4 regions of the Bradyrhizobium sp. Bra64 genome follow, and region 2 is predicted to be linked to each of the others. Evidence: predicted binding sites of a transcription regulator. Region 2 holds the regulator's gene; each other region holds the start of a gene.
The links. The regulator PhoB, encoded in region 2, activates phosphate uptake and scavenging genes when phosphate is short. The targets are predictions, from matches to a motif close to TGTCATNNANCTGTCAT.
Positions count from the first base shown of each region.

Region 1: NR187_RS05360 (phospholipase C) is a predicted target of PhoB. The motif match lies at 1,402-1,418, and genes of this name have one in related genera.
Region 3: NR187_RS03410 (YdcH family protein) is a predicted target of PhoB. The motif match lies at 1,207-1,223, and genes of this name have one in related genera.
Region 4: NR187_RS33820 (DUF47 domain-containing protein) is a predicted target of PhoB. The motif match lies at 1,204-1,220, and genes of this name have one in related genera.

Region 1 is NZ_JALJRD010000001.1:1,116,541-1,118,719, reverse strand. Features, by position in the region: gene NR187_RS05360 (phospholipase C) at 1-1,347, opposite strand, end outside; gene NR187_RS05355 (ABC transporter substrate-binding protein) at 1,496-2,179, opposite strand, start outside.
Region 2 is NZ_JALJRD010000017.1:108,036-110,214, reverse strand. Features, by position in the region: gene NR187_RS31255 (GcrA family cell cycle regulator) at 225-737, shown strand; gene phoB (phosphate regulon transcriptional regulator PhoB) at 869-1,576, opposite strand; gene phoU (phosphate signaling complex protein PhoU) at 1,599-2,179, opposite strand, start outside.
Region 3 is NZ_JALJRD010000001.1:724,519-726,697, forward strand. Features, by position in the region: gene NR187_RS03390 (GGDEF domain-containing protein) at 1-105, shown strand, start outside; gene NR187_RS03395 (hypothetical protein) at 165-416, opposite strand; gene NR187_RS03400 (hypothetical protein) at 437-655, opposite strand; gene NR187_RS03405 (YdcH family protein) at 773-979, opposite strand; gene NR187_RS03410 (YdcH family protein) at 1,310-1,489, shown strand; gene NR187_RS03415 (NAD(P)/FAD-dependent oxidoreductase) at 1,696-2,179, opposite strand, start outside.
Region 4 is NZ_JALJRD010000023.1:52,675-54,853, forward strand. Features, by position in the region: gene NR187_RS33815 (inorganic phosphate transporter) at 1-507, opposite strand, end outside; gene NR187_RS33820 (DUF47 domain-containing protein) at 518-1,162, opposite strand; gene NR187_RS33825 (branched-chain amino acid ABC transporter permease) at 1,318-2,179, opposite strand, start outside.

The DNA.
Region 1 (2,179 bases), on a different contig from region 2:
GCCCGGACCGTTGACCTGATCGGCCGTCGGGTCGTAGGACGCGCTCTTCGGCGCGACGTATTGATGGTCGTACCAGCCGTCGGAATCGTCATAAGTGATGATGACCGCGGTCTCGCGCCATTCCGGCTGCCTCTGCAGGAAATTGATCAGTTCGACATTGCCAACCTGCTCGTCGAGCGGATCGGAGTTGCCGGCATGACCGTCCTGGAAGGCCGGCATCTTGATGTATGACACGGCCGGGAAATTGCCGGCCTTCACCGCAGCGTAGAAGTCCTCGAGATCGTAGCCGTGGTTGGCCGGATCGACGTTGCCGTTGAAGTCATGGGTGTGGCCGATCGCACGCACGGAGCTTGGCCGCGCATGGGTCGGGTTGGCGGTCGACTTGTAGTACTGGAACCAGGCGTGGTGCGGAATGTAGTCGACGATGCTGCCGTTGACGTTGCTGGAGAACGTGCTTCGGCCGCAACCGGTGGTGCCGTTGGCGTTCTTGAGCGTCAGGTCGAAGCCGCCCATGAAGCTGCCCCAGCTGATGTGCTCGGCATTGAGCAGGTCGCCGATGTTCTTGCCGTCCATCAGGATCGTGCTGGTCTTGCTCGAGCAGGGATCGTTGCCCGGATCGGTGTCGCCGATCAGCGTCAGGCCGCCCTGGCCGTCGGCGATCGACGCTGACGTGCCGACGATGTTCTGCACGCCGTTGGTCTGACCGGAGATCACTTCGAGCATGCCCGGCGTCGACGGGCCGAAGGTGTCGGTCCAGGCATTGTCGCTCATCGAGAAGTGCTGGGCGTAGTTCCAGAGGGCGGTGATGGTGTTGCCGTCGAAATAGCCCATCACCTGGCCGTTGGTGCCGAAGGCGCCGGCGCCGCCGGCGGTGCCGCGACCGGTGAATTTCGGGAAGAGGTCTTCCTTGCCGTTGTCCACGGCCTGCTGCTCGGGCGTGTAGGAATGGTTCTGCGAGCGCGTATTGGCCTGGGTGCGGTCGAGGCGGAACGGATCCGTCGCGCCGGTGCCGTTGGCCGGGCTGTTGTTGGGGTTGTTGACCAGCAGGTTCGCCGTGACGAGGTTGTTGACCTTCGGCGTATGCGGCTTCGGCGCGAAGGGAATCGAACCGGACGGATTGGTCGCGTTCGGGTAGGTCGCGAAGTAGTGGTCGAACGAGCGGTTCTCGTTGAAGATGATCACGAGATGCTTGATCGGCGTCTCGGTGTGGATGCCATGCGGATGGCGATGATGATCATGGTCATGATCCCGGTCCCGGCCGAAATCGTCCGCGAGCACCGGCATGGCGCACGCGAGTGCCGTCGCGGCCGCGAAAATCGCGGCCGTCGTCAGAAATCTGGATTTCATTGTTGTGTTGCCCCGAAAGATTGACGCCGACCCTCGGGACGTTAATGGCGCGCGATGACAGAGCTGTGTCAGTTTGACGCAAGAGACACTTTGCGCAGTTGTTCAGACATTTTTTTCAATATGGGCGCTTTACCCGAGGCTGCCTGCCCTACTCGATGCGGATCGGCGTGTCCTTAAGGCCGTTATTGTCATAGGCCTTGCGCAAGGTGCCGTTCGTCGTCGCCTCGTTCATGAACCTGGTGACGAAGCTCAGCGCCTGCTGATGGCCGAGCGGCACGGCGACGGCCGTCACCGTCTTCTTGAACGTCTCGTCCAGCACCCGTGTGCCGGGAATCTTCTGCGCCATCTTGTTGAGCTGGTCGCGCGATAGGGCGAAGGCATCGATCTCGCCGCTCTTCAGGAGACCGAATATCTCGTCATAGGTCTGATAGCCCGTGACTTTCGCATTCTTCAAATGCGCGATCGCGCCGCGCATGGTGGTGGTGGCGTTGACGGCCGCGACCTTGATGCCCGCCTGGTCGAGCGTGGCAAAGTTGGTAACGCTCGAACCGGCCTTGACGATGTAGGTGGCGTCCGCAACCTCGTAGACCGGGCCAAACATCATCATGGTCTCGCGCTCGGGATCCTTGGGGAGCCAGGTGACGTCCCAGGTCCCCTTCGACGCCGCATCGGTGATCTGACCGGAATTCTGGTGCACGACATATTCGACGGCGACGCCGAGCTGGGCCGCCATCTCCCGGCCGAGATCGACGGGGACGCCGGCATAGCCGGCTTCGGTCTTGGTCGACCAGAACGCTCCGCCCGCCGGGCTGATCGCAATCGCGACCCGGAG
Region 2 (2,179 bases):
GACTCTTGCGCGGGAGTCACGCCATATTGTAGCGTTTGGATTGTCAGATACGACATCTCGTGCAGCGGTTCTGATCTCTAAGTCCTTATGTACCGGCGTAAACGTTCGGGCGTCATTGGCGCGCCCGGCGAGCCTTAAGGGATTCTGACGGCACGGGTTTTTAAGGCTTAGGCATTCGCTGCGAGGCCCCAGGATGGCTGGCGCGCAGCGAGGGAAAGGGTGCAATGACGGTTTTGACCTGGTCCGATGATCGCGTCGAGCAGCTGAAAAAGCTCTGGGAGGCCGGACTTTCGGCCAGCCAGATCGCGGCTGAGCTCGGCAATGTGACCCGCAATGCCGTGATCGGCAAAGTGCACAGGCTCGGCCTGTCGGGCCGCGCCAAGAGCCCATCTTCCGCAGCGCCCCGGCCGCGCAAGGCGCGTCCCGCGCAGCACATGATGCGGGTGACCCGTCCGATCTCGCGCGGCAACACCGCGCTGGCGCAGGCCTTCGAGGTCGAGGTGGAGGCTGAGCCGGTCACCTACGACAACGTGGTGCCGATGAGCCAGCGGCTGTCGCTGCTGGAGCTGAACGAGGCGACCTGCCACTGGCCGGTCGGCGATCCCTCGAGCCCGGACTTCTTCTTCTGCGGCGGCAAGGCCCTCTCCGGCCTGCCCTATTGCGCCCAGCACTCGCGCGTGGCGTATCAGCCCGCGGCGGATCGCCGGCGCGCACCGGCGAAGCCGGGGCCGCGCTGAAGCCCGGCTCCAAACGACATCGTCCCGGCCTAACTAGCTAGCGCGCAATTGCGCAGTAGGGACCGGAACGATCGAAAAATGGAAATGCGCGCCGCCCGGCGCGCTTTTTACTTGCCTGTTCGCGGCTGAACTTACGCCTGCTCCGCCTTCGCGAAACGGTCGTCCAGCGCATAGCCGGCGCCGCGGACGGTGCGGATCGGGTCCTGCTCGCGGCCGAGATTGAGCAGCTTGCGCAGGCGGCCGATATGCACGTCGACCGTGCGCTCGTCGATGTAGATGTCGCGGCCCCAGACGCTGTCGAGCAGCTGCTCGCGCGAGAACACCCGGCCCGGATGCTCCAGGAAGAACTCCAGGAGGCGATATTCGGTCGGGCCGAGGTCGATCGGCCGGCCGGAGCGCGCCACGCGGCGCTTGTCGCGATCGAGCTCGATGTCGCCATAGGCGAGCACGGTGGCGAGCCGCTCCGGGCTTGCGCGCCGCAAGAGGCCCTTCACCCGCGCCAGCAGCTCCGGCACCGAAAACGGCTTGACGATGTAATCGTCGGCGCCGGTCGCAAGACCCCGCACCCGCTCGCTCTCCTCGCCGCGCGCGGTGAGCATGATGATCGGGAGCTGCTTGGTCTCGGGCCGGGTGCGCAGCCGTCGGCACAGCTCGATGCCGGACAGACCCGGCAGCATCCAGTCGAGCACGATGAGATCGGGGATGTGCTCCTTGAGCCGGGTGTCGGCGTCGTCGCCGCGCATCACCGTCTCGACGTCATAGCCGTCGCCTTCGAGGTTGTAGCGAAGAAGCTCGGTGAGAGCTTCCTCGTCCTCAACCACCATAATGCGTGCGCCCATGGTGTCGTCGCTCCTTGCGTGATCAGGTATTCGGAACCGTCGTGGCGAAGTTCGTCATGTCGCCCTTCGGCCGCTTGTCGGTGATCGCCTGGCCCTCGATCATGTAGAACACGGTCTCGGCGATATTGGTGGCGTGGTCGCCGATGCGCTCGATATTCTTGGCGCAGAACATCAAATGGATGCAGAACGAGATGTTGCGCGGATCCTCCATCATGTAGGTGAGAAGCTCGCGGAACAGCGAGGTGCAGATGGCATCGACTTCCTCGTCGCCCTTCCACACCGCCATCGCCGCCGGCAGATCGTGCGCGGCATAGGCGTCCAGCACCGACTTGACCTGCTGCTGCACGAGGTCGGTCATGTGCTCGAGGCCGCGGAACAGCTTGAGCGGATGAAAATCCGTTTCCAGCGCCGCGACGCGCTTGCCCATGTTCTTGGCGAGGTCGCCGATACGCTCCAGATCGGTCGCGACGCGCATGGCGCCGACGATCTCGCGCAGATCGACCGCCATCGGCTGGCGGCGCGCAATGGTGAGGACGGCGCGCTCCTCGATCTTCTTCTGGAGCGCGTCGAGCTCGACGTCGATGGCGACGACGCGCTGGCCGA
Region 3 (2,179 bases), on a different contig from region 2:
GCGCAGTCAGACGCGAGCCGCGCCCTGGAGGAGGCGGATGCCGCTATGTATGTGCGCAAGGCGCACCGGCGGCACGAGCCGCGGATCAGGCTGGTCAGCAGCTGATCTTACAGCGTGGCCAGATATTCACTGCGTAGCCAGGCCTTCACAGCGTGGCCAGGTCTTCACAGCGTGGCCAGGTCTTCCGGCACGTTGCCGAATTTGCGCAGCAACGTGGCGTCACCGAATTCGCCGGTCATCGGATCGCCGCTGCGGCTGAACGCGACGGCACCGATGTGGCCGGGACCGCGCGACAAGATCTCGGCGCGCCGCAACGCGGCCGTCGAGCTCTGGCATTCCTCGGCGGCGCCCGCCACCGGCGATCCGTCGGTATCGATCAGGAAGGGCATTGCAACGTAGTAGGTCACGTCCGACATGGCGTTGCTCCGAGCTTGGATCAGGCGGCGCTGCTGTTGCTCCGCATCTTGCTGCGCGAGGTCTCCGGAATGCAGCCGGCGGAAATCGCCGCCTGCAATTCCTCGAGTTCGGCCTCGAGATATTCATTGGCCATGATCAGCGCCTTGATGGTGCTGCGAAGATTGCCGTCGCACATCGCGATCGCCTGATCGCAGGCTTGTTCATAATGGCCGTTGTCGAGAAGGGCGGTTGCCGGCATCTGCTTTTCCTTGGGCGGTTTCCTGGGGGCATAGGGCTCCCGGATGTTCTTATTTTGTTCTTTTGGAGTCAAGCGGATTCACATGCGGCGAGCCGCCGCAAAAATTGTCCCTGTGGATCAGGCGATGATGTCGGGCGTGATCTGGTCTTCGATGAACGCGATACGGTCGCGCAACAACAGCTTGCGCTTCTTCAGTCGCTGCAACCGCAACAGGTCGGGGGCAGGCGATTGATGCAGTGCATCGATCGCCGCATCGAGATCTCGGTGTTCCTGCTGCAACCGGGCGAGTTCGGCTTCGAGCTCGCGCTCGTCTTCATTGGTCATGTCTGCGGTGGCCGAAAAACCGAAAGGCGTGAGATTAAGGCTGTGGATGCCCTGTGGAAATTATCGTCCTTGCGCGAGGTGATCGCAAGCGATCTGCGAGCGTTGCTCGCCGATCTCCCGCAAGATATTTCTGCGGTTCGCTACGGCACCGCGCAAGCACATTGATATCATGGATTTTTCCCGTGTGGTTCCATTACTCACGGTTCGTTACATATGAATTTTCAAAAATGACGCTGCGACGACGGATACCCATCGACAGAACGAAACGGTGATGTAGACTTCCTTGTCCGGATCGAATCCTGAGGTTCACCCCTACCGAGGAGGTTTCGAATGACAATTCAGGCACATCTCGTTGAATTGGAACGGAAGCACAAACTTCTGGAAAACGAATTGCACGAAGCTCTCGTGCACCTTTCAACAGACGACCTGCAAATTGTTGAGTTGAAGCGCCGGAAGTTGTTGGTCAAGGATCAGATCGAGCGTCTGAGGCACGGCGACACGCTCCACTAGTACCCCCGCAACAGCGTAGAGTTTGATCGCACCCTTTCAGGCAGGGGTGAGTGTTGTTGCGCTCATCCCTGCGGGAAGGTTCGAACCGTGCAAGGATCTTTGCGCGGCGCCGAGAGTCGTTTCCGATGGAATCGGAACGGGGCTCCAGCTTCGGTTTGAACGTGTGTTCCCTCCGCGCACCGGTATCCAATTCGCTCGAAAGCGCTCTATGAATTCGCGAGCTCGGCGACGTGGTCCGCGATCGCGAGCGATGACGTCAGTCCCGGGGACTCGATGCCGAACAGATTGATCAGGCCTTCGACGCCGTGATCGCGCGGGCCCTGCATCAGGAAATCCTGCGTGGCCACCGCCGGCGGCACGATTTTCGGGCGGATGCCCGAATAGCTCGGCATCAGCGCGCCGTCTGGCAGCGTCGGCCAGTATTTGCGGATCGCCGGGTAGAAGCGCTCGGCGCGCGACGGGTCGACCTCGTAATCGATCGTCTCGATCCACTCGACGTCGGGGCCGAAGCGTGCCTGCCCCGCCATGTCCAGCGTCAGATGCACCCCTAGCCCGCCGGGCTCGGGCACCGGATAGATCAGGTGCGAGAACGGCGCCCTGGCGTTGCAGCTGAAGTAGTTTCCCTTTGCGAAATAGGTCGGCGGAATCCGGTCCAGCGGCATGCCGTCGATGTTGCGCGCCACCGTCGTT
Region 4 (2,179 bases), on a different contig from region 2:
GAAAGGGGTGGACCGGACCGAGGCCCAGGAGACGATCGCGACCAGCACCATCGCGAGCAGGAAGCCGACGAGTGGAGACAGCACGATGGCGATCACCGTTTTGGATAATCCGCTCCAGACCGCCGCGGAGATCCCCGCCTTGGCCACGCCACCGCCGAACAGGCCACCGATCAATGCATGCGACGACGAGGACGGGATGCCGAGCCCCCAGGTCACGAGGTTCCAGACGATGGCGCCGACGAGGGCCGCGAAGATCACCTGGGCATCGACGATCGCGGGATCGATGATGCCGGTGCCGATGGTTTGGGCAACGTGCAGACCGAACACCATGAAGGCGACGAAATTGAAGAACGCGGCCCAGAACACCGCGAATTGCGGCCGCAGCACGCGGGTCGAGACGATGGTCGCGATCGAATTGGCGGCGTCGTGCAGGCCGTTCAGGAAATCGAACAGCAGCGCGACGGCGATCAGTCCGACCAGGAGGGGAAGACCCAACGCAGCATCCACGGCGCCCTGCCTAAACTTGCTCGATGACGATGCTGTTGATCTCGTTCGCGACGTCGTCGAAACGGTCGGCCACCTTCTCGAGGTGGTCGTAGATCTCGACACCGACGATGAAGTCCATCGCGCTCCCGTCGCGGTGCTTGAGGAACAGCTCCTTCATCCCGATGTCGTGGAGATCGTCGACCCGGCCTTCGAGCTTGCCCAGCTCTTCCGTGATTGCGGTCAGCATCGCCACGTTCTTGCCGATCTGCTGCATCAACGGCAGCGCGCGGCCGACCAGATTGGCGCATTCGATCAAGAGCCCGCCGATCTCGCGCATCGGTGGCTCGAAGGTACGGACTTCGAACAGCATCACGGCCTTGGCGGTCTGCTGCATCTGGTCGATGGCATCGTCCATCGAGGTGATCAGGTTCTTGATGTCGCCGCGATCGAACGGAGTGATGAAGGTGCGGCGCACCGCCGTCAGCACCTCACGGGTGATGTTGTCGGCATCGTTCTCGAACTGGTTGACGCGCTGGCAAAAGACCGGCGTCTCCTCGCCCCCGTTGAGCATGCTCTGGAGCGCGATCGAGCCGTGGATCACGGTCTGGGCGTGGCGGTCGAACAGGTCGAAGAAGCGTTCTTCCTTGGGCAGGAAAGCGCGAAACCATCGCATCATGGGAAGAGACTACCGGTTGGAAATGGCCCGGCCGAACCGGCCGTCACAAAACTGTCATAGACCATTTTCGATCCGCGTGCGTGTCATCTCACGCCCGCGGAGCCGGGTCATCCACCGCTTTCACGCACCAGATAAATTGTTGCGATATCAATTGTTTAGAGCGAACGCCGGAAGTAATGCGCGATTTCGCCGATGACCCCGCGGCGGAACGTGAGCACGCAGATCACGAAGATCGAGCCCTGGATCACAGTCACCCATTGGCCAAACCCCGCCAGATATTGCTGCATGGCGATGATCACGAAGGCGCCGACCACGGGGCCGAACACGGTGCCGAGACCGCCGACCAGCGTCATCAGCACGACTTCGCCCGACATCGACCAGTGCACGTCGGTGAGCGAGGCGTTCTGCGCCACGAACACTTTCAGCGATCCGGCAAAGCCCGCGAGCGTGCCCGACAGGACGAAAGCCAGGAACTTGTACTGATCGGTCCGGTAACCCAGCGAGATCGCCCGCGGCTCGTTCTCACGGATCGCCTTGAGGACTTCGCCGAACGGTGAGTTGATGATGCGGAAGATCAGCAGGAAGCCGGCAAGGAAGCCGACCAGCACGACGTAGTAGAGCACGGTCGGCTTGGACAGATCGAACACGCCGAACATGTGCCCTTGCGGAATGCCCTGGATGCCGTCCTCGCCATGGGTGAACGGGGCCTGGAGGTAGATGAAGTACAAAAGCTGCGACAGTGCCAGCGTGATCATCGAGAAGTAGATGCCCTGGCGGCGGATCGAGATATAGCCCGTGATGAGCGAGAGCACGAAGGCACCGGCGATGCCGACGAGGATGCCGAGCTCCGGCGGCAGCGCCCATACCTTCAGCGCATGCGCGCTGCAATAGCCGGCCGTCCCCAAGAACATCGCATGGCCGAAGGACAGCAAACCGCCGTAGCCGATCAGCAGGTTGAAGGCGCAGGCGAGCAGCGCGAAGCACAGCGCCTGCATGACGAAGAACGGGTAGACTCCC